DNA from 4 places in the Lysinibacillus sp. HST-98 genome. Region 2 is predicted to be linked to each of the others. Evidence: riboswitches for the same ligand, from Rfam matches in the RefSeq annotation. Region 2 holds a riboswitch; each other region holds the start of a gene.

Region 1 (6,091 bases), on a different contig from region 2:
TTGCAGCTATATGCTGTTCTACTATCTGAAAAATATATTCCATCAGCAATTTCAATGGCCTCAGCATTGAATATTTCCGCTTTCAACATAGGCATATTTTTAGGCTCATATATCGGAGGCTTTATTATTCGCCACCAATCGTTGGCGCATACGCCTATATACGGATTCCTGATGGTTATGCTAGCAGCAATTGTTACACTTTTATGGTTACTTTTCGATAACAAAAAACAATAACTCTCTGAATTTCATTTTGTATAAAAAAGTAGTAGAGAATGTGTATTGTTTGTTGATATGTTGTATCCTATAATTTACTTGAACCAAACGAGAATGATTATCATTCTAATTTAAAGGAATACTGTTTTAGTAAATCTATAGGAGTGAATAAAATGCGTAGAGGTCGATATTTTTCATTTGTAGTTTTCTTTGCACTAATATTCGTATTAAGTGCCTGTGGCTCAAATGAAGTAAAAGAGGATACAGCTACAGAAGAACAATCATCTAAAGATACAAGAATTGTAGAAGACGAGTTTGGAAAAGTAGAAATTCCTACAAATCCACAGCGTGTAGCTGCTATCTATTTGGAAGACTATTTAACTGCTTTGGATGTAAAACCCGTTGTGCAATGGTATCACCCATCTTGGGGAAAACAGGATTATTTAGGATTAGATGTCCCTGAGTTCGACATTACTGGTAGCATGGAAACATTATTACAAGCCAAGCCTGATTTAATCATTGTAGATGGTGCCGCAGATAAAGCAAAGTATGAGGAGTACTCAAAGGTAGCGCCTACTTACCGCTTGAAGGAAGATATTCTACAAGATCCACGTGAAATTGCAAAAACAATAGCTAATGTTTTAAATATTCCAGATAAAGCAAAAGAAATGGTTGATCGATATGAACAACGTGTTTCCGATTTAAAAGCAAAACTAGATGAATCAATTGGAGACGAAACAGTCGCTGTTGTACGACTAAATGTAGCAGATAATACATTAGCGCTATTTGGCATTAAAAATCGCTACTCTGGCTATATTTACACAGAGACAGGCTTAACACCACATCCATTAGCCCATGATATGGCAGAGTCCCAAGAGGTCTTATCAGAAGAGGCTATCACGGAATTAGATGCGGATCATATCATCCTTTTCCCTTCAAACGGTACATGGGAGTCTAAAGAAAACCAAGAAGCTATTAAATGGTTAGATAGTACACTATGGAAAACACTCCCTGCTGTAAAAAATGGGCACGTCTATATCGCTGACCGCACATATTGGCAATCAGGCGCAATCACAGCCAATTTGCTAAAGTATGATGATCTAGAGAAATGGTTCGTCAAATAATTTTCAAAAGAAAGCTCTTAACGAGGGCTTTCTTTGGCTTAGTGTTAAAAAACAAAATAATCAATAGCACTTTTGTGAAGGAGAACATGGATAGGTGTTGTCACTCATCACTTCTTCACATTGAAATAAGTGCCTATTCTCTCTTTAATAGACTTTTTTGTTCCCTACTGCTAGTACGAAAGAAGAAAAGACACGTTAGCAGCATAGTTGATTGGAGTGGAGCCAGCGTCACTCCAAGGGGATTTAGTGTCACAGATGAGACCCTGGAGCGAACGTAAGTGAGTGAAGCGGCTCATCGGACGCCCCCTGGAAAGGACGCTGGCGGAGCGGAAATCAACCCCTTGCCTTGCTAAACGGGCTTTTTCTACTAGTCATATGATCTTTTTCAACAATATGAAGAACGCTCTTAATGAGGGCTTTCTTTGTGTTGTTATGCCAATTCAACACAAAGGGGTGAATTATCAATGGGTAACTTAACACATGTTTATACGTTACAAAATATCTCTTATGCAATTCAATCATCAAAAAAATTATTGATTAGTAGTGATTTCTATACACTTTTCATCGTAATGAATGGTAGTGGAAAACTAGAAATAGATCATGACACCATTCATTTTAGTGAAGAAAAGTGCATATTGATACCGCCAAATAACACGGTTAGTATCCACATTCAAAGTGAGCACCTTTGTTTTTATCAATTACAATTCAACATTGTCAATCTCAGCAATAGTCAGAATTCATATAGTCATTTTACAAGTATCATCGAACGACATCTTCTCCCCTTTTCACAATGTCATAGACTGCTAGAAGTCATCTATCAGAACCGGTTAGCGGAGCATGAACACACGATTTTTGAGCAGCATGTGCACTTTCAAGAGCTGATGTTATTGCTCTTACATCAAACCATACCCAAGCAGATGCAAAAAAATGATCGCCAATCTGTTGAGCAGTCCATTAACCATTTACATAAACATTTTGAAAAGGAGTGGACAGTTGAGCAGCTAGCACAGCTAGCTGACGTACCAAGGTGGAATTATACGCGCATTTTTAAAGATATTACGGGACAAATTCCCCTTCACTATTTAAATAACATACGTATTGAAAAAGCTAAGCAACTATTAATGACAACAAATGATCGAGTATTTGAAATTAGCCAATCTGTCGGATTTAATAATGAGTATTATTTCAATCGTCGTTTTAAAGAACATGTCGGCATCTCTCCAGGACAATATCGAAGAAATCAAAGCAGCCATCTACGTGTATTTGCACCATTCTTAGAAGATTTCTTTGTTGCGCTTGGGATTACGCCAATTGCTCAATTCAGTCATGCAAAATGGGGAAAACAAGACTATTTAGGTCTACAGGAAGTGCCAGATATCGATGTACAAAATAGAGAAATGGATCGACTCCTTTACTATAAGCCGACTTTAATTATGCTAGATTCTGGTGTAGAGCGTTGGGAATCCTTTCACCATTTAAATGAGGTAGCCCCCGTCTGCCATCTCTCACACCCTGGAGAGAATTGGCAATCTACTTTATTTAAAATTGCAGATCTAACAGGAAAAACCTCCTTGATGCAAGACGTAATCCTACAATATGAAGATAAAGTACAACAAGCAAAAGGAATTCTTAGCAAATCTGTTTATAGGCAAAGTGTGGCATTTCTCCGTATTTCAGCCATTGGCATTACTCTATACGCGGGCCCTGAATGTGGCTATACGGGCCCCATTTTATATCGTGACTTAGGTTTAATGCCACATTCACTAGTATGGAGTATTCCGCACAATCAACGTAAAGCACAACTGACATTTGCTCAATTGTTGCAATTAGATGCTGATCATTTATTTATTACCTTTGATAAACAACATTCCATTTATGAAAATGAGGAACGTGCTATTTTAAAAACTCCTACTTGGAAAAACCTAGCTGCCGTTAAAAGCAACTGTGTCTATGAAGTAGACTTTTTAACATGGATGAATTATGGCATTTTATCACATAGTAAAAAAATTGATGATGTCTTGAATGTACTTGGCTAAAAGGAAGCTTACTTTAGCTTCCTTTTTAAATGTTTGTCCTAAACATTGCACTGCTAATAACACCGAAAGCCGTTTGGCTACATAAGATAAGGTATCAGTTATAGGATAGGAGGAATGACCTTGTATTACAATCCTTATCCGTATTTTGTGCATCCCTATCATTATCCAACATCGCCTATCGCTAATCATTTTGCCACTAGACCCTTTTCGCAACATCTAGCAATGCCGACCAATAATCCTTTTCCACCTATCGATACACACAAATTAAAAGCTTCAGCATCACGGATAAAGGCGATGATGCAACAAGCCCAATTACTTACGGATAAAATAGATAGCTCCCAACAATTCGCACATGATTTAATGAATGCTGCTCAACTTTCAAATAAAACAGAGGTTGAAAAATTAATCACATCAACAGGCATTACGGTGAAATTTGAAACAAACTATACACCAGACAGTTTTAGAATACGTCTTATTGATCATGATTGTTGTGGAGTCACCTTAAATTTGAATTGGTGAAAATTCCTAGTGAACTTGTAAACTATAAAAAACTATGCTAAAGTGTTTGTATTGTTATTTCTGAAAATTCTTATATTACTTTTCTTATCAAGAGAGACGGAGGGATTGGCCCGATGAAGTCTCAGCAACCAGCTAACAGTATGGTGCTAATTCCAATTGGCAAAATGATCAGCCTTGAAGATGAGAAGAAGAACTACCGTTGTTTCAAGCAGGAGTCCTCTTCTATTAGGGGACTCCTTTTTATTTACCACTATTTTTTACAGAAAGCAGGGAAATCGATGTCGAATGAACTTTTGCAAGCATTGGAATTATTAAAATCGAAACAGTGGGTTGACTTAACACATACTTTCGGCCCTAATTCACCACATTTTTTTATGTTTGAGGACGCTAAATTTGAAACATTATTTTCTCATAAGGATGGTTTCTTCGCTCAACAATTCACGTTCCCTGGTCAATATGGCACACATATCGACCCACCCATTCATTTTGTGCGAGATACTCGCTACTTAGAAGAATTAGAACTAAAAGAGCTTGTTCTCCCCCTTGTTGTTATTGATAAATCACAAGAGGCTGCGAGCAACCATGATTTTACATTAAGTGTAGAAGATATTCTTAATTTTGAGGACAAGCATGGAGAAATTGAAGCAGGAACATTTGTTGCATTACGTACAGATTGGAGTAAGCGCTGGCCAGATAAAGAGGCTTTCAGTAATAAGGATGCAGATGGACATAACCATATCCCTGGCTGGGGTTTAGAAGCTTTACAGTTTTTACTAACAAAACGTAAGGTAAGCGCAATTGGTCATGAAACATTCGATACAGACTCTGCTGCTAATTTTCGTAAAAATGGCAAGCTAGATGGCGAATATTTTGTGCTTGACCAGGACACCTATCAAATTGAGCTAATGACTAATTTAGACAAGCTACCTGCGAAAGGCGCTATCATCTTCAATATCGTACCTAAGCCAGAAAAAGCATCTGGCTTCCCTGTGCGCTCATTTGCTATTTTGCCATAACATAAAAGTCGGTATAGCGTATACCGACTTTTATGTTTGTCCATTTCTTTTTTTGAATAAAAAGTAAGCAATAAGCATCCCTACAATAAATAAAAGGATAAGATAGATACTATAATGAGTTAAATAGTATCCAACAAATCGCCATTTCTCTCCAAGCATCTCTCCTAATGATATAAATGTGAACGTCCAAATAAATGCCCCTATATAGGCAAAAAGTGCAAACTTTCTATAAGGATAATTATTAATAGCCGCAATATATGCTGTCAAATGGCGTACTCCTGGAATAAAATAGCCAATTAATAATAGGGTAGGTCCTATTTTTGTAAACATCTTTTTCGTAAAGTCAATTTTTTGCTCTGTAATATGAATTCTAGGGCCATATTTCTGCAGTAACGGTAAGCCAAAACGATAACCAATATAGTAGCTTAAGGTAATGCCTCCAACCGCACCAATCATTGCACTGCCCAAAGCAGGAATGTGTTCAAGACTTTCTCGGTAAACACTATAGCCTACATAAGTTAGAAACACCTCATCAGGAAGTGGCACCCCAACAATACCTCCAATTAGAATCACGATAATCCCAAAGTATCCGTAATGTTCAATTAGAGACTGCACGTGATGTGCCATAAATCATCCCACCTAAAATTTATTAAAATCTACCTGCTATATATAGTGTAACCTCAGCGCTCTAAATGACTTGAAGCTGACGTAAAGCAAAATTGATACCGCCATCCGTAGATTTCTTTGTAACAAAATTGGCAGCTCTTTTTAGAGCTTTACTACCATTTCCCATAGCAATTCCTACTCCTACATACTCCAACATATCAATATCATTATCCCCATCCCCAAAGGCAATCGCATTCTTAGGGTCAATATTAAAATAATCAAGCACCGCTTTAATAGCTATAGACTTCGAAACATCCTGCTGTAATACATTCACAATATAAGGATGCCAACGCTGTAAAAATATATTCGAAAATTGGCTAGTATATCTTTTTTCTGCCAGCTCATCCGCATATAAACACATGAGAAAAACCTCTTCATCTACAATTCTTTCATTTATAAGTGGAAAATCCCGTAAAGATAAAGTTTCTTGCATCGCTCTTAAAGCTACTGGACTTTGTATGCTATTCATGGATAGCTGCTCTGTAAAAAATGTTAGGCTATGCTGCTGTGTCTGTGC
Region 2 (6,091 bases):
GGGTATTTAAAAACTGGGCAGCACGTGCAACAGCAAGCTCACCTTCATCGTGAACCATTCCGTTCATGCCCACAGGAGCAAAAAGAAAAGGAGTTGGATATGTTTTACCAAACAAATGAACGGATGTATCAACGTTTGACACATCATTTAAAAAACGGGGAACAATGGAATACTTCTCAAAAGCTGCACGATTATTGCGCAGTGTTTGTTCACCACCAGCACCTGAACGGATATAGCCAAAAGGTCCAGCTTCGATTTTTTCCGCTACGGCCTTTTCTAAATCTGCAAAGCAAATGGGGAAGGGGGCTTGTGCAGTTATATTTTTTAAGAGTAGATCGCCATCAGTTATGTTTGTCATCGTTACTACCTCACTTATTTATTGAAAATAGGCTTTCTTTTATTTAAAAAGGCTTGAATACCTTCGTTATAATCGTCTGAACTAAATGAATCCAAAACTAACTGTGCCAACGCATCGTTTTCTTCATTTTCACCATCAACAATTGCCTGGATCACTTTTTTGATGCCTGTGTTTGCAATGGATGATTTACTTAATAAATGTTCAGCGAATTGCAATGTCGCCTCATCAATATCCTCTGGTTCGTGGAGGGCCGTGATTAAACCAATATTTTTTCCTTCTTCAGCTGTGAAAATAGTAGCTGTGTACAAAATTTCCTTTGCCTTAGCGACACCAACAATATTGATGAGACGTTTCGTGCTTTCTAAATTATAGACAATACCTATGTTTGCAGCGGTGATGCCTAGCCTACTCTTAGGTGTTGCTAATCTAAAATCACAAGCATTTGCTAACTCTAAGCCACCACCAATTGCTAAGCCCTGAATCATAGCAATTGTCGGATGCGGAAATTTATAGAGGGCATCGATCGCCTTTAGAGCCAATTCATTATAGGCTTTGGCATTGTCTGTAGCATAACGAACATCTAAAAACTCGCTAATATCTGCACCGGAAGAAAAGGCTACATCATTGACACCGCGAACAATTAAAAGTTTGATGGAAGAATCTATACTGAGTAGCTCTAGTTGGTCTACTATGGCTTGAAACATTGCCCTTGATAAAGAATTTCGTTTATCTGGGCGATTTAATACTAACGTTGCAATATAGCCATTTTTCTCTACATAAATTTCGTTTGTCATCTTCATTCTCCTCTTAATCTTTTTTCAACTTCGCGGCGAAGCGGTTACCGATGGATTGAATGCTTTGCACAAGGATGATTAAGATAAAGACAGTTGCATACATCACATCAACCTCATAGCGTAAATGACCGTAACGATAGGCAAGGTCACCTAAACCGCCAGCACCAACCATTCCTGCCATTGCTGTTGCACCAATTAATCCTATTGTGGCAATCGTTAAGCCTAAAATAATAGATGGTCGTGCTTCACGTAATAGGACATGCCAAATGATATGGCGACGTTTAATACCCATAGCTGTGTAGGCTTCTACTACTCCGGAATCCACTTCTAAAAGCGCAGATTCCATCAGTCGTGCAATATAAGGAGCTGTGTAAACAACTAGCGGAACGATTACACCTTTAACACCAATTGTTGTACCTACAATTAACTTGGTAAAAGGTAAAATGAAGAATAATAAAATGATAAATGGAACAGAGCGAACAATATTGATAAATAGATTAAAAAATTGATAGAAAAATTTATTTTCAAAGGATTGTCCTGGTCGTGTTAAAACAATTAATAGCCCTAATGGAATACCAATCAGAATGGAGAACAATAATGAAATTCCGACCATTTGAAATGTTTCGATAATTGCTTTGCCAATAACATCTGACCAATCTGTAAAGAAACTTTGGATACTACTCATTGAACGCACCTCCTAATTCTTCCACTGCCACACCATTTTCTGAAAAATACGCTAACGCCTTTTGGACAATCTGCGTCTCGCCATGTAAATGCACCACAATATTGCCGACAATACCGTTTTTTAATTCAATAATATTAGCTGTTAAAATATTTGGTTGTACATCGTATACCTTAGTGACTTCGGCTAATAATGGCTTACCAGTACTTTCACCAAGGAATGTTAAACGGATTACACTTCCTGAAACATTTAATTGCTCAATAAGAGAGGGGGATAAATTACGTTGTGAAATTGTATTTAAAAACTTTCGCGTTGTAGGGTGTTTCGGTTTCGCAAAAAGTTCAATCGCTGTGCCAAATTCCACAACTTTCCCTGATTCTAGAACAGAAACCTCATCGCAAATTTTTTGAATTACATTCATTTCATGTGTGATGAGCAGAATCGTAATGCCTAATTCACGATTAATTTTTAACAACAATTCAAGAATGGCTTCCGTTGTCTCAGGATCAAGTGCACTTGTTGCTTCGTCACTAAGTAAAATCTCTGGTTCCTGTGCTAAGGCACGTGCAATCGCCACACGCTGTTTTTGACCACCTGAAAGTTGATTTGGGTAACTATCTAGTTTATCTGTTAAACCGACAATTTCAGCATACTTAGCTACTCGGTTTTTTACTTCCGCTTCTTTATAGCCTAGAAGCTTTAAGGGAACTGCAATATTATTGTAAACTGTTGCTGTTTTTATTAGATTAAAGTGCTGGAAGATCATCCCGATTTTTTGGCGTGTTTGACGTAATTCTTGAAGAGAAAGGGTCGTAATGTCTACATTGTCTATCACTACTTTTCCTGCTGTAGGACGTTCTAGTAGATTAACACAACGAATGAGTGTACTTTTACCAGCACCACTATAGCCGATTACACCATGAATTTGTCCCTTTTTTACATGAAGATTAATGCCATCCACAGCTTTTATGATGCCTTTTTTCGACTTGAATTCTTTTGAGATATTTTGTAATTGAATCATGCGATTGTTTGCTCCTTTCTCCACCTTCTAAAAAGCAAGAATCTGCTCGTTTTCCTATAGAGGGATTTCGGCAGATTCTTTGGCTTATAGAAGCTTCCTGAACATATTACCAGCTAGGGATTACAGAACCTTTGAATTCCTCTTCGATGAATTGACGTACTTCATCAGATTGGTAAGCCTCAACGAACTTTTGAATTGTTGGATCATTTTCATTTTCAGCACGCACGACAATATAGTTCACGTATGGAGAATCAGTAGATTCCAATAAAATAGAGTCATCTTTAGGGTTAATACCAGCTTCTAATGCAAAGTTTGTATTAATAGCTGCTACGTCTACTTCACTAAGTTGTTTAGGAATTTGAGCTGCCTCTAATTCAATGAATTTTAAATTCTTTTTGTTTTCTTCTACATCACGAATCGAGGCTGTTAAGTCTGCGCCATCTTTTAACTTAATATAGCCAGCTTCCTGTAAAACAAAGAGGGCACGCGCTCCATTCGTTGGGTCATTTGGTAAGCCAAACGTTGCACCGTCAGGAATGTCATCAAAGGATTTATATTTTTCAGAGTAGATACCCATTGGATTTAAAATCGTTTTGCCCACTGGTACTAAATCTGTATCATGATCTTTATTAAATGTATCCAGGAAAGGCTCGTGTTGATAGCTGTTCGCATCAAGATCACCTTCAGCTAAGGATGTATTAGGTAAAACATAGTCAGAAAATGATTTTAGCTCTACTTCTAGCCCGTTTTCTTTTGCTACTTTAGCGGCTACTTCTGCAATTTGTTCGTGTGGACCAGAAGTGACGCCTACAACGATTTTCTTTTCATCAATTCCTTCAGCTTGGCTTTTACTATCTTCTTTAGAGCCACAGCCTGCTAAAGCTGCTACTAATGTTAAACTTGCTAAACCTACTAAAAATTTATTTTTCTTTTTCATGAAAATACCTCCAAGATTGTTTTTATCGGTTTTTTGAAAATAAAAAAACTCTCTTACAAATTAAGAGAGGCTCATGAAAAGATGTCCTCTCTTATCTATCAAACGAAGTTCGTTTGCAGGATTTAGCACCTTCCTTTAAAAAGGAGGTTGCCGAGCTTCATAGGGCCAGTCCCTCAGCTACTCTTGATAAGAGATTTATAATATTTTTTTGTAATTCCGATAGAACTAATATAATTTATAGGGTATAGTAAGTCAATAAATAATTTTTTAATTTTTTATATAATTATAATATTTCGACGCAAAAGAGGGATAACGATGTCTGTAAGAGTTAATTATGGTATAGGTTCATTTGGTAAGGTTATTAGTGCTCGTTTTTTAACAGGAACAGATATCATTGAAGGGATTGAAGCGCTTTGCGAAGAGAATAATATAGCGTCAGCCACAATTGTAAGCTGTATTGGCAGCTTTCAAAAAAGTAGCTTTGTTTATTTAGTGCCAGATGCAACAGCTCAAATTCAAGTTCGTTTTAGTGATGTGATGGAAAAAGAGGGACCATTAGAATTTATTCAAGGTTCAGGTGTGGTGTGTAAACGAGATGGTGGATATGAGACACATTTCCATGGCTCTATGAGTGATCAATGGGGTGTTGTATCAGGTGGGCATTTAATAAAAGGGGGAAACCCTGTTATTACTGCTGACATAGTGTTGGCAGAGGTACAAGGTATTCAACATATTCGAAAATGGGATGATGAAACAGGTCATGCTCAATTTTATCCATTAGAAAATGGTTTAGGGCAACCAAGGAAAATTGAAAAATAATAATAATCCTGTAGCTAGAGATAGCTACAGGATACGTCTTATTTATCTATTAAACAATTGTAATTGCTCGATTCTATGGACTGCTTCACGTAAGCGCTCCTCACTAACCAGCAACCCTACGCGTACATAGCCTTCACCATATTGACCGAAGCCATTACCTGCTGCTACAGCGATATCAGCTTTTTCGAGCAAAAGATCAGCGAACTGTTCACTTGTATAGCCTAGTGGTACCGGGAGCCATGCGAAGAAGGAGCCTTTTGGAGCCGTAACATGCCAGCCAATTCTTCGAGCTTCTTCAATGAGTACATTTCGGCGACGCTCATAAGTAGCTCGTAGTTCATCCGCACATTGTTGGGAACCTGTCAGTGCTACTGCTGCGGCTTGTTGAATGGCAGGGAATTGGCTACAAAACAGATGATCCTGAATAAGATTAATGGCAGCAATTATCTCGGCATTCCCTACAGCGAAGCCTATACGCCAGCCAGCCATATTATAGGTTTTCGATAGTGTATACATTTCAACTCCTACTTCTTTTGCACCCTTTGCTTGAAGGAAGCTAACTGGTTTATTACCGTCAAATCCTATTGCCCCATAAGCAAAATCATGTGATACGATAATATTGTGTTCCTTCGCAAAGCGAACAGTCTCTTCAAAAAACGCAAGTGATGCTGTACCTCCTGTAGGGTTGTTCGGGTAATTTAAGTAAAGAAGCTTTACCTTTTCTTTCACTTCATCAGGTAATGCATCATAATCAGGTAAGAAATCGTTTTCGGCAAAAAGTGGCATCACTTCAAAATTGACGTCTCCTAGTACAACACCTGATAGGTAATCTGGATAGCCAGGGTCTGGTAAGAGCATCGTGTCACCAGGGTTTAACACTGCTAAAGGTAACTCAACTAGACCAATTTTTGTTCCACCGAGAATCGCTACCTCTGTATCTGGATTTAGTTCTACCTGATATTCACGTTGATAAAAGTCGGCAGCAGCTTGGCGTAATTCAGCGAGACCTCTAAATGGTGAATATTTGTGGTTTTGAGGATTTTCAGCCGCTTCCTGTAATGCTTGAATGATGTGAGTAGGCGTTGGCTGATCGGGATTTCCTTGCCCAAGGTTAATGACATCACGCCCTTCTTCTAGGGCCAAGTTTACTTTTTGAACGAGTGCTGCAAAAAATTGAGTGGGTAGTTGCTGTAGTTTTTTCGAGAATTCCATGCATGATCACCTTTTTCAGAATATAATAATTATTATTGAAGAATATGAAGCAAATAGTATTACTTTTTCTGTTAATTGTCTAGAGGAGGAATGGATATGAAAATCGGATGTATTCAATTAAATGTTGGCTTTGGCAAAGTTGAAGAAAATTTTGCGCGTGCGGAGGAGAAGATTCGTGAAGCTGCAAAACAAGGGGCAGAAATTATTGTGTTACCTGAAATGTGGAATACAGGCTATGCTTTGGAAAAACTGTCTGAGCTAGCAGATA
Region 3 (6,091 bases), on a different contig from region 2:
GCTGGACTTCGTATGCCTCGAACAATCGGTCCTGCGGTATCCATTGTAGGTACTTTAGTTATTGGTCAGGCAGCAGTTGAAGCAGGGGTCGTTTCCGCTGTAATGGTAATCATCGTAGCCCTAACAGCGATTTGCAGCTTCCTATTCCCTGCCTATGGCTTATCGAATACGATTCGGGTACTACGTTTCCCATTAATGATTTTAGCTGCTATGTTTGGTTTATTCGGTGTAATGTTTGGCATTATGCTAATTATTCTTCATCTATGTAGCATTCGTTCATTTGGTGTACCTTATTTAAGTCCATTCGCACCGTTGGTATTACAGGATCAGAAGGATGCATTTGTGCTGTTCCCGCGTAGAAAATTACTTACACGACCTCGTTTAGTCAATCAAAAAAATATTGTTAGAGGACATAACTATACCAATGTAAAAGGCAGGAAATAACTTCAGGATAAATGAGGAATAGAATATGGCAAAATTAAACTGGATTTGCTTACTATGTATCCTCACTTTACTTTTAAGTGGTTGCTGGAGTAAGCGAGAATTAAATGAATTAGCCATTGTCGTAGCACTAGGCATTGACAAAATAGATGAGGAATATGAAATTACAGTTCAAATTGTCGATCCTAGTGAAGTCTCAGTGCGACAAGCTTCCACTCAACGCTCACCTGTCGTTAGCTATCATTCGAGAGGCGAAACTATCTTTGAGGCGATACGAAAAATGACGACCATCGCTGCTCGAAAGCCCTATTTTGCCCACCTTCAAGTGGTTATTTTAGGGGAAGATCTTGCTAAAGAAGGCATGAGTGATGCACTTGATTTAATTGTAAGGGACCATGAATTTCGTAAGGATTTCGACGTCATTATGTCTCACGAAGCAACAGCGAAGGAAGTATTAAATGTACTAACACCCATCGAAAAAGTTCCTGCTAATAAAATCTTAAATTCCCTTGATGTCTCTGAAAAGGCTTGGGGCTCCACAATAGCTGTTAATATTGATGAATTAGTCAATACGTTAAGCAATAAGCATAAAGGGGCATTAATTTCTGCTATTGAAGTTCATGGCGATAAGAAATTAGGGGTAGATCAAACAAATGTGCAACGTGTTAAAACACCTGTGCTATTACGTTATACAGGTTTAGCAGTCTTTAAAGGAGATAAATATATAGGGCTACTGACTGAAAGTGAAAGCAAAAGTGTTAGTTTTCTTAATGACAAAATTCAAAGTACGATAGAAATCATTGCCTGTCCTAATAAAGGGACCTTGTCTACTGAAATTACCCAATCCACTACAAAGGTGAAAGGGTCATTTAAAAACGGGAAACCGAAAATCGATGTTCATATTAATGTAGAGCAGAATGTTGGAGAGGTCGAATGTGATATCGATCTTACCAAAAATAAATCGATTGATTACGTTAATAAAAAAACAGCCCAGGGAATTGATGAACGCATAGAAAAAACAGTAGAGAAAATTCAACAGCAATATGAAGTAGATGTTTTTGGATTTGGGGATGCCCTTCATCGGGCAGATCCTAAGCAGTGGAAAAAAATCAAGGATGATTGGACTTCCATTTTTCCAGATTTAGCAGTGGTAGTTCATGTAAAGGTAACTACCCAAGGTTCAGGTACGATGCAAAATTCATTATTAAACAAGCCAAAGGAGGAATAAATGCAATGGTACTAGCCGTAGCTATCTTGATCATCGCGATAATCGTTGCGCTTATTTTTATTCCAAAGCTAAAAAAGCAACAGGATAGAAAAGCCATGATTGTATTCTCCTTTTTGCTTCTTATTGGAACGGCTTTAAATATGGGGATTGCCCTGAAAATCCATATTCCTAGCCCATTAGATTTGATTACCTTTATCTTCACACCGATTAGGGATTACATTGTGTCATTCACAAAATAGAAAGAGGATTGAGAAATGGAGGGTAGCTAGATGGAAAAAGAGATAATTAGTTCAAGACAGTTTACGATCGTTACCTTTCTCTATTCTATCGGTACAGCGATTTTAATTATCCCTTCGAGTATTACTGGTGCCGCAAAGCAAGATGCTTGGATAGCGGCAAGCATTGGTGTTCTCCTAAGTTTACTGGTCCTAAAATTATTTTTAACACTGGCCAATCAAACACCATCCCTAAACTTTATTGAGGCCAATGAAAAAATTCTTGGGCGTTTTTTTGGTAAAATCACAGCGACTTGTTTCCTGATTATGACCTTTCTTTCCGCTGGAGAATTACTCTATTTTATCGGTATTTTCATGAAAACGGAAGTTATGCCAGAGACACCGACATTAGCATTTGCCCTACTGTTCAGTATCCTTATTATGTATGCCGCTTATTTAGGGATTGAGACCTTTGCCCGTTCGGCAGAAATCCTCTTCCCATTGTTTACCTTTATTTTTATTTTTTTCGTCCTTAGTATTACCCCTCAAATTACATTTGAGAATATTCAGCCTCTACTAGAAGCGACCAAAGCATCTATGTTTTATAGTATTGCACGTTTTATGAGTATCTTTTCCTTTCCATTAATTGTATTATTGATGCTCTATCCTACTGGCGTCAATGTACAGCAGTCTGCACAAAAAGGGCTATATATTGGGGCAATCTTTGGCGGAATCGTCTTAGTTACGTTGATTGTCCTATCGATTCTTGTATTAGGTCCTGAAAACACAGCATCAAGGACATTTCCTAGCTATGCCTTAGCCCAAAGAATATCAATAGGTAATTTTTTACAGCGCATTGAAATCATTATGGCATTTATGTGGATTACGTCTATATATATTCGTACATTTATGTATTTCTATACGACCGTTGTTGGCCTCGCACAAATTTTGAAGATTAAGGATCATCGCCCACTCATTATACCGATGGGGATAATTGTCATTGGACTTTCTCAAATTGTTCATCCAGATATTGTGCATTCTACTAATTATAATAATGAAATTTGGCCAATCTTTTCCTTTATTTTCACCATTTTATTACCCATACTATTGCTGATTGTGGTAGTTATTCGAAATCGTAAATCCAAAGCTCAAAAAAACGAAACACCTCAGCAGGAAACAGAAAATGACAATCAAAAAGTCTAATTTCTTCTAAAGCTAGAAAAGAAATTAGACTTTTTATTAATTAAATATGATATTCGATTTCATCTACAAAATCCCATTCATATGGTGTTTCTTGGTAAACATAGTAGTTCAACCAGTTAGAGAATAATAGATGCGTATGGGCACGCCATGTATTCATCGGCACTTGTGTCGGATCGTCATTCGGGAAGTAGTTTACAGGAACAGCGATATCTATGCCCTTCGCCACATCGCGACTGTATTCATCGGCTAGCGTTGTCGCATCATACTCTAGATGCCCCGTAATCATAATATTTTTATTATCTTTTGATTGTACAATAAATACCCCAGCATCCTCTGAATAGGATAATAATCGTAGATCTGGATGATTGCGAACCTCGTCAATCGAAACAGATGTATAGCGTGAATGGGGCGCAGTAAATAAATCACTAAAGCCGCGTACCAAATCTACAGTTAAATCTGTAATCACATGGGAATAGACGCCTGAGCATTTAGCAGAAAGCTCAACCTTGCCAATGCCATAATGATGATACAATGCAGCCTGTGCCCCCCAACATATATGTAGCACGGATGTCACATTCTTTTTAGACCAATCCATAATTTCTGAAATTTCCTGCCAATAGTTGACCTCTTCAAAAGCCATTTTTTCTACTGGCGCACCAGTTATAATCATACCATCATAGCGTCGGTGTCGAATCTGATTGAACGTTGTGTAGAAAAGCTGCAAATGGGATTTACTCACATTTTTAGACTCGTGAGTGGCTGTATTCAAAAAGGTAATATTCACCTGTAATGGTGTATTCCCCAATAAACGTAATAATTGGAGCTCTGTTTTTTCTTTTTCAGGCATTAAATTTAGTATTAATATATTTAATGGACGGATTTGCTGTGTTTTCGCACGATCTTCTTCCATGACGAAGATTTTTTCCTCACGTAAATGTTCTCCAGCTGGTAAATTTTTCGGAATATTAATTGGCATCTTGCTTTCCCCTCTCTATAATCACTCTCTTTTAGCAAACCTTGCTTGCATAGGATGCAACGAAATTAAAAAATCCTCCTCATTCCATACGAGATAGAATGAGAAGGATTTTTTCACGTCCACTCTTATCTCTCAAAGGAAAAAATCCTTTGCTGGAATTAGCACCTTTCTAACAATTGTTAGAGGTTGCTGAAGCGTCATCGGGCCAAATCCCTCAGCTTCTCTTGATAAGATTATTTAATTATCTTGAATTGTAACACGAACTAGTTAGAATATCAATAATTCATAGAATATTTTGTGATTCATGTGCATGTTCCTTGCTCATTTGATGTACACTAAGCTTGCTATATGGGGTGTTTCTACATTTAAAATTTATGGTAAACATGCCGTAATTATGTTACCATATACTTTTAGTAAGAGAGAGGAACGTGAATAGTTTGATTAAAATTGAATTTCCAAAACCAGATCTAGTAATCCGTCAACGTGAACAAGATTTAAAACCAGGTGATGTGCCAATCACACCTTACTTCGGTTTTATTGACTTCCATAAAATCACACGTGATAAAGGCGGCATTTTCTTATTCTATAATGACAAGAATGAGCTATTGTTTGTTGGGAAAGCACGTAAAATTCGTCAACGTATTAAAAAACATTTCGAGGATAATGTATCTCCGATGAAAAACCATCGTGATGAAGTGTTCAAAATTGAAGTCTATGAAGTAGAAGATCCAATGGAACGTGAAATTTACGAAACATACGCGATTAATACTTTCCGCTCTAAATATAACGTAGACAAAGTCTTTTATTAGACATCTCATAAAGAAACCGAAATCTCATCTAAAGATTTCGGTTTCTTTTATCACATAATGGTCATACGATCAATGGGCGTACTCTGACCGTTTATTCGCAAATCAATGGTATCAAGCTCAGGATTCTTGACGGTGATTTGAAAAACAAAGGGCTGAGCCTCTTTCCTTTGCTCGCTGCCTTCTTCTAACTGGATGATAAGCCTATTTCCCTCAGCTGTAATACTTGCCAATACATTCCCTTTTGAATAATAAACAAGGTAATATGGAGCATCATTTTCATGTAATAGTTGTATTCTGTCATTAGAAACAATATTTTTTTGGACATTATCTGGGACAACCGTTAGCTCATGAATCGTTGGTGGTTCGGATGGTGGTGTAGCATTACAGGCTCCTAGCATGAGTAAGCTCATTAAAAATAGCAACACGAAGTTTTTCAAGTTACTCCCCTTCCCTTATAAGACTATTCTAAGAAAAAAGCTTTCCGCTCCTTAGCAATCCAGTCTTCTAACTCCTGATCATCCCGTTTTACTAACCGATTAATGAGTACATCATGCCATATATAATCCTCTAACAAATAAATATGAACCGAATCATTGGTGATAAAGGCCGTCTCTTGGGTAGATGGAGAATGACCATAAATCATTTCCTGACCATCTACCGATAAGATAAACCAATGCGGTGTCGACGCTTTTTTTGTATAATGTGTGGCTCTGTGCTGGTCAATAGAGGCGAGATGCTCTCCTACATATAACGTAATGCCATGAACAGGAACATGCAGCGCCACCTCTTGCAAATCTTCACGTAAGGCATCATACATATCTTCCCACATCGATAGCATCACTTTTTTCTTCGCCTTCTTTAGAAGTGACTGACAATAGTTGATAATGGATTCCTTGCCCTTCAGCATGACCACTTTAGGCTCAGCTTCCTGCACTTTTTCCTCTAATTTCTCTAGTTTCCCGCTTATAGACGTAAAATTGGACTCCCAGCGCTGTTGAATTTGCTGTAAGAACACAGACACAGGCATTGCCGAATAGGTCGTTTGTTCTGCGGTCTCTTCTTTTAACACGATGCCCTTTTCTACAAGGATATTTAAAATATCATACACTCTTGCACGTGGTATGCCAGAATTTTTACTAACCTGATAGGCACTGACATGACTTTGCTGAACAAGTGCCGTATAGGCCTTCGCTTCATATTCTGTAAAACCCATTTCTTT
Region 4 (6,091 bases), on a different contig from region 2:
TTATAAACTAGGCGTGGGCACAATTGGCGGATCGAAGCGTGCATTGGAGTTAGCTATTCAGTATACAAACCAACGACAGCAGTTTAAGACAAAGCTTTCTGATTTCAATCTGACAAAAGAAAAATTATCAACAATGGCTTCTCAATTGTATGCTTCTGAATCATTAAACTATCGTACTGTTGGACTATTTGAGGATCGCTTAAGCCAGTTAAGCCTGGAAGAGCAAAAGCAAGGAAAAGTAATTGCAGGTGCGATCGCCGAATATGCGATTGAATGCTCTATTGCCAAAGTATTCGGTTCAGAAACATTAGACTATATTGCTGATGAAGCTGTCCAACTTCATGGCGGTTATGGCTTTATGGCTGAGTATGAGGTAGAGCGTATTTACCGTGATTCTCGTATTAATCGAATTTTTGAAGGTACAAACGAAATTAACCGCATGATTGTACCTGGTACATTTATGAAAAAGGCGCTAAAAGGTGAGCTGCCATTATTACAAGTGGCTCAAAATTTACAGCAAGAGCTGCTTATGCTAATGCCAGAGGAAATCGGTACAGAGCCGTTAGCACAAGAAAAATATTTAGTGAAAAATGCCAAGAAAATTGCTGTCTTAGCTGCAGGCTTAGCAGCCCAACGCTTTGGTGCAAAGCTTGATCAAGAGCAAGAAGTATTGGTAAACATTGCGAATATAGCTAACCAATTATTTGCAATGGAATCAGCTGTCTTACGTACAGAGAAGGCAATTGCTCGTGACGGTGTTGAAAAAGCACATCAAAAATTGCTATACACACAAATTTTCTGCCAAGAAGCATTCGCAGAAATCGAAAAGGAAGCAAAAGACACAATTCTTGCATCAGCAGATGGCGATGCTGCCCGTATGACATTATCTGCACTGCGTAAGCTAACGCGTAATAATCCATACAATCTAATTGTGAAGAAGCGTGAGGCTTCCGTTAAATTAATTGATGCTGAAAAATATATTGTTTAGTGCAAATTTAACCGAGCTATCTGCAAAAGATAGCTAGGTTTTTTTTATGAGATGGATAATCGTAAAAGGAGCGGATAAATTTGCACAACTGGTGGATAAACTTACAATAAAGAGTGAAGTTCACCATTGAAAACAACTATGATGGTATACTACAGAAAAAGACAGAAGAGGAGCATTGTAATGACGATTCAATTTTTCCATTATCCGAAATGTACAACATGTAAAAAGGCACAGAAGTGGTTAAATGAGCATGAGGTTTCCTATGAAGAGGTACATATCGCAGAGCAACCTCCCACTAAAGAAGAATTAACAGCTATTTGGCAGGCTAGCGGACAGCCTTTGAAGAAATTTTTTAATACCTCAGGTATGAAATATCGTGAGCTTGGCTTAAAGGACAAGTTAGCCGAAATGACGGAGGATGAGCAGCTTGAGTTATTAGCTTCAGATGGTATGTTAATTAAACGTCCCATCGTCACAGATGGAAAAAAAGTTACTTTAGGTTTTAAAGAAGTAGATTTTGAGCAAGCTTGGAAATAACCGTATTAAACCTTGTATTTAGAGGAGAAGTATGGCACACTGAAAGTGAATATATTACATATTTATGGAGGGGTTTTTTGCATGAGCACACCTAAAGACTTACGATACTCTGAAGAACATGAATGGGTAAAAGTAGAAGATGGAAAAGTACGTATTGGTATTACTCACTTCGCACAATCTGAATTAGGAGATATCGTATTCGTTGAGCTTCCACAAGTTGGCGACGAAATCAAAACAGATGATCCATTCGGTAGCGTAGAATCAGTAAAAACTGTTTCTGAATTATATGCACCAATCTCAGGTACTGTAGTGGAAGTAAATGCAGATTTAGAAGATAGCCCAGAATTCGTTAATGAATCACCATATGAAAAAGCATGGATGATCGTTGTTGAGCCTGCTGATGCATCAGAAGTTGAGAAACTAATGACAGCAGAGCAATACGAAGAAATGATCGCTGAATAAGACAAGCCATAATCGAAAAACGTCGGCAACTACCGGCGTTTTTTGTTATATAATGACTTATAAGTGGGGATCTCTAAATGGAGGTGGCGTAATGTTCGAGGGAAAATGCTTGATAGTAGAAGGGCGTTCAGATAAGCTACAAATTGAGCCTATTTTGAATGAGAATGTTACAATACTATGTACGAATGGTACAATTGGTGTGCATCAATTAGAAGAACTACTGGATCCCTATGAGGGCTGTGAGCTATTTACTTTTTTTGATGCAGATACTTCTGGGGATAAGCTACGTGCATTAATGGACAGACATTATCCAGAAGCTGAGCATCTGCGCACAATGCCAACATACAAGGAAGTAGAAACGACACCAAGAAAAGTCCTAGCGATGATTTTACTGCGTGCACATTTTTCAATCCATAATGAATATATTTTGTAAGGTTGCGTGAGTAAATGGAAGAATGGTCAACAGAGCAGTGGGAAACGGCTAAACAGTCGGGAGAGAAAACTGCATTTTATTTATATACACCGATGTGTGGAACATGTGCAGTGGCATCTAAAATGATGTCCGTTATTGAACAATTACTGCCACAGCTACAAATTGGGAAAGCAAATATCAACTTTTTGGAACACATTGCCTATGAGCATCAAATTGAAAGTGTTCCATGTCTACTCATCACTGATGGCGGAAAAGTGACAGAAAAAATTTATGCCTTTCAATCCGTACCATTTTTATATGAATTGTTAAAAAAATCAATTGACTGAACTTTACTAGCGTGGTAAAGTATCAAATATATTACTAAAACATTAAATATATCGAACTCTTATGAAGAGTGGCGGAGGGAAGTGCCCTATGAAGCCCGGCAACCATCACAATGTGAAAAGGTGCCAAATCACTCAAAGATTTTTCTTTGAAAGATGAGAGAACGGTTTAACGTATCATACGTGACCCCTTCTACTTGTCTGTGAGTGAAGGGGTTTTCTATATGAGAAAAGGAGTATTCGCTATGATCCAGCTTCAAAATATTACAAAGAAATACAAAACAGCAAATGGCGAATTAACGGCAGTCAAAGACGTCAACCTTACTATTAATAAAGGTGAAATTTTTGGCATTATCGGCTATAGTGGTGCTGGTAAAAGTACCATGATTCGTTTATTAAACGGTTTAGAGAAACCGACAGCAGGAACAGTAACGGTGAACAATCAAGAATTTTCATCGATAAAAGGGCAAAAGCTTAGAGCGGCTAGACAAAAGGTAAGTATGATTTTCCAGCATTTCAATTTACTTTGGTCGAGAACAGTTGCCGAAAATATTGCATTCCCTCTAGAAATCGCAGGCTTCCCAAAGGCTCAACGTGAAGCACGTGTGAAGGAATTGATTGCCCTTGTAGGCTTAGAAGGGCGCGATAAGGCATATCCATCCCAGCTTTCTGGTGGACAAAAGCAGCGTGTAGGAATTGCACGTGCATTAGCGAATAATCCAGAGGTTTTACTATGTGATGAGGCGACTTCCGCACTCGATCCTGAAACAACGGATGCTATTCTTGATTTACTCGTAGATATAAATGAACGCTTAGGCTTAACGATCGTCCTGATTACCCACGAAATGCATGTCATTCGCAAAATTTGTCATCGTGTAGCGGTGATGGAGGCAGGCGAAATTGTGGAACGTGGTGAGGTATTGCAAGTCTTCCAAGCCCCACAGGCAGCTATTACTAAGAAGTTTGTATCTCAAATTACAGACACTAAGGAAACACAAGATACGGTAGCACAAATTAAAACAAACTATCCAACTGGGCAACTTGTCAAACTTATTTTTGTTGGTGAAAAAACAGAACAGCCTGTCATCTCACATCTTGTGAAACAATTTGATGTAGAAGTAAGTATTGTTCACGGAAATATTTCGCAAACAAAAAATGGTGCATATGGTACATTGATTGTGCAAATTGATGGCTCTCAGACAAACGTCACTGAAGCCCTTCGTTATTTAAATACAGTGGAAGTACAGACGGAGGTGATTGAAAATGCTAACTAATCTCTTTCCGAATGTAGACTGGGAAAATATGTGGCAAGCTACGTATGAAACATTATACATGACAGCTATATCAACGGTTGTGACATTTATTCTTGGGTTAGTCATTGGTATTGTTCTATTTTTAACTAGTCCCAATCAGTTATGGGCAAATAAAATCGTTAACTTTTTAACAGGATCACTCGTAAATATTTTCCGTTCCATTCCATTTATCGTATTAATTATTTTATTAATTCCATTTACGAAATTTTTACTAGGTACAATTAGAGGAGCGAATGCGGCGTTACCTGCATTAATTATCGGTGCAGCACCGTTTTATGCTCGTATGGTATTAATTGCGTTACGTGAAATTGATAAAGGTGTGATTGAAGCAGCTCGTTCAATGGGGGCGAAAACTTCTACAATTATTTGTAAAGTATTGGTTCCTGAATCATTACCAGCCTTGATTTCTGGTATCACTGTAACGGCTGTTGCTCTTGTAGGTTATACTGCGATGGCAGGAATTATTGGTGCAGGGGGTCTTGGTAACTTAGCTTTCTTAGACGGCTTCCAGCGAAATCGCCAAGATGTGACATTAATGGCAACTATTTTGATCTTAGTAGTCGTATTTATTATTCAATGGATTGGTGATTTAATTACCGAGAAAATTGATAAACGCTAGCAAGAAAAAGAGGTTATTTCGGTTCTTACCGCTAACATATTTTAAACAAATAAAAGGGAGTGTCATAAATGAAAAAGTTATTAGCAGGATTATTTTTATCCATACTTGTACTAGCATTAGCAGCTTGCGGTACAGATAAAAAAGAAGATGAAAAATCAGCATCTGGCGATCAAACAGATAGCAAAGAAAATGTAACATTAAAAGTAGGTGCTTCTAATACACCACACGCAGTCATTTTAGATAAAGCAAAACCGATCTTAGCTAAAGAAGGCATAGACCTTGAAATTGAAACGTATACAGATTATGTTCTACCAAACCAAAATTTAGAGTCAAAAGATATTGATGCAAACTATTTCCAGCACATCCCTTATTTAGAGCTACAAATTAAAGACAATGGCTACGATTTCGTCAATGCAGGTGGCGTTCACATTGAACCAATCGGTATTTACTCAAAAAAATATAAAACGTTAGAAGACCTGCCAGAAGGCGCAACAATCTTACTTTCTAACTCAGTATCTGACCATGGTCGTATGCTGTCATTATTAGAGGCTAAAGGCTTAATCAAATTAAAAGAAGGCATTGATAAAACAGCAGCAGAATTAAAGGATATTGAAGAAAATCCTAAAAACTTTAAATTCGATGCAAACACTGCACCAGAAATGCTTGTACAAATGTACGAAAATGATGAAGGCGATGCAGTGCTTATCAATTCTAACTTTGCCATCGATAACGGTTTAAACCCAATTGAAGATGCTATTTCTCTTGAAGATAAAGAATCTCCATATGTTAACATTATCGCTGTACGTGCAGGTGATGAAACAAAACCTGAAATTAAAAAATTATTAGAAGTATTAACATCTAAAGAAATCCAAGACTTCATTTTAGAAGAGTGGAAAGGTGCAGTAGTACCGGTAAAATAAGAATCAAATAAAAAGGGTACATAAGTTTAACGACTTATGTACTCTTTTTTATTTGTAGTTAAATTGATGAGAAACTATGTATTTTTTATGACGTCTATTTATGTTTAGATATTGTTTAGTCACATTTATTACTATAGTAATGTTGTTAATATACGAAATAAATGATAGAAAGTAATAATAAGAAAAAACTAGATGGAGTGATTCTAATGAATGATATAAAATTCACCCATGATATCATGCAAGAACATGAAGTAGAACGTTACTTTAAAATATGGCGAGAAAATGTTATTAGATCACGCCTTACCATAACAGCAGTCTTTTTAAAAACAGCTAATTCTACACCACTAAATGATCAAGTTACCTCGTTTTTACAATCAAAAATACGCAAGACAGACTTGCTTTTTCAATTAGCCGATGGGGATCATTGGGGCATCTTCTTTTTACAAAGTAGTGATGTAGAAGCTAGGGCGTTTTTAAAACGAATATTTGCCATCTT

Evidence for each region. A riboswitch is a leader RNA that binds a small molecule or an ion and turns the genes downstream of it on or off. The one in region 2 is predicted to bind S-adenosylmethionine.
Region 1: another riboswitch for S-adenosylmethionine. It lies ahead of JIN86_RS15225 (cyclase family protein); the one in region 2 lies ahead of JIN86_RS12255 (MetQ/NlpA family ABC transporter substrate-binding protein).
Region 3: another riboswitch for S-adenosylmethionine. It lies ahead of metA (homoserine O-acetyltransferase MetA); the one in region 2 lies ahead of JIN86_RS12255 (MetQ/NlpA family ABC transporter substrate-binding protein).
Region 4: another riboswitch for S-adenosylmethionine. It lies ahead of JIN86_RS18610 (methionine ABC transporter ATP-binding protein); the one in region 2 lies ahead of JIN86_RS12255 (MetQ/NlpA family ABC transporter substrate-binding protein).

What each region holds. Positions count from the first base shown of each region.
Region 1 covers NZ_JAENHX010000006.1:187,231-193,321, forward strand. The annotation lists gene JIN86_RS15205 (MFS transporter) at 1-234, shown strand, start outside; gene JIN86_RS15210 (ABC transporter substrate-binding protein) at 387-1,337, shown strand; gene JIN86_RS15215 (helix-turn-helix domain-containing protein) at 1,802-3,373, shown strand; gene JIN86_RS15220 (YuzC family spore coat inner layer protein) at 3,488-3,892, shown strand; SAM riboswitch class I at 3,974-4,079, shown strand; gene JIN86_RS15225 (cyclase family protein) at 4,171-4,908, shown strand; gene JIN86_RS15230 (DedA family protein) at 4,939-5,535, opposite strand; gene JIN86_RS15235 (Cof-type HAD-IIB family hydrolase) at 5,597-6,091, opposite strand, start outside.
Region 2 covers NZ_JAENHX010000004.1:295,243-301,333, reverse strand. The annotation lists gene JIN86_RS12275 (alpha-hydroxy acid oxidase) at 1-358, opposite strand, end outside; gene JIN86_RS12270 (enoyl-CoA hydratase/isomerase family protein) at 373-1,152, opposite strand; gene JIN86_RS12265 (methionine ABC transporter permease) at 1,166-1,837, opposite strand; gene JIN86_RS12260 (methionine ABC transporter ATP-binding protein) at 1,830-2,855, opposite strand; gene JIN86_RS12255 (MetQ/NlpA family ABC transporter substrate-binding protein) at 2,962-3,792, opposite strand; SAM riboswitch class I at 3,881-3,985, opposite strand; gene JIN86_RS12250 (PPC domain-containing DNA-binding protein) at 4,108-4,611, shown strand; gene JIN86_RS12245 (pyridoxal phosphate-dependent aminotransferase) at 4,654-5,823, opposite strand; gene JIN86_RS12240 (carbon-nitrogen family hydrolase) at 5,920-6,091, shown strand, end outside.
Region 3 covers NZ_JAENHX010000001.1:24,864-30,954, forward strand. The annotation lists gene JIN86_RS00115 (spore germination protein) at 1-444, shown strand, start outside; gene JIN86_RS00120 (Ger(x)C family spore germination protein) at 470-1,669, shown strand; gene JIN86_RS00125 (hypothetical protein) at 1,675-1,908, shown strand; gene JIN86_RS00130 (GerAB/ArcD/ProY family transporter) at 1,939-3,087, shown strand; gene metA (homoserine O-acetyltransferase MetA) at 3,128-4,063, opposite strand; SAM riboswitch class I at 4,186-4,297, opposite strand; gene JIN86_RS00140 (nucleotide excision repair endonuclease) at 4,501-4,872, shown strand; gene JIN86_RS00145 (hypothetical protein) at 4,923-5,309, opposite strand; gene JIN86_RS00150 (TrmB family transcriptional regulator) at 5,333-6,091, opposite strand, start outside.
Region 4 covers NZ_JAENHX010000009.1:126,018-132,108, reverse strand. The annotation lists gene JIN86_RS18635 (acyl-CoA dehydrogenase family protein) at 1-988, shown strand, start outside; gene JIN86_RS18630 (arsenate reductase family protein) at 1,169-1,525, shown strand; gene gcvH (glycine cleavage system protein GcvH) at 1,607-1,987, shown strand; gene JIN86_RS18620 (toprim domain-containing protein) at 2,079-2,420, shown strand; gene JIN86_RS18615 (thioredoxin family protein) at 2,435-2,746, shown strand; SAM riboswitch class I at 2,803-2,906, shown strand; gene JIN86_RS18610 (methionine ABC transporter ATP-binding protein) at 2,989-4,017, shown strand; gene JIN86_RS18605 (methionine ABC transporter permease) at 4,007-4,675, shown strand; gene JIN86_RS18600 (MetQ/NlpA family ABC transporter substrate-binding protein) at 4,744-5,595, shown strand; gene JIN86_RS18595 (response regulator) at 5,802-6,091, shown strand, end outside.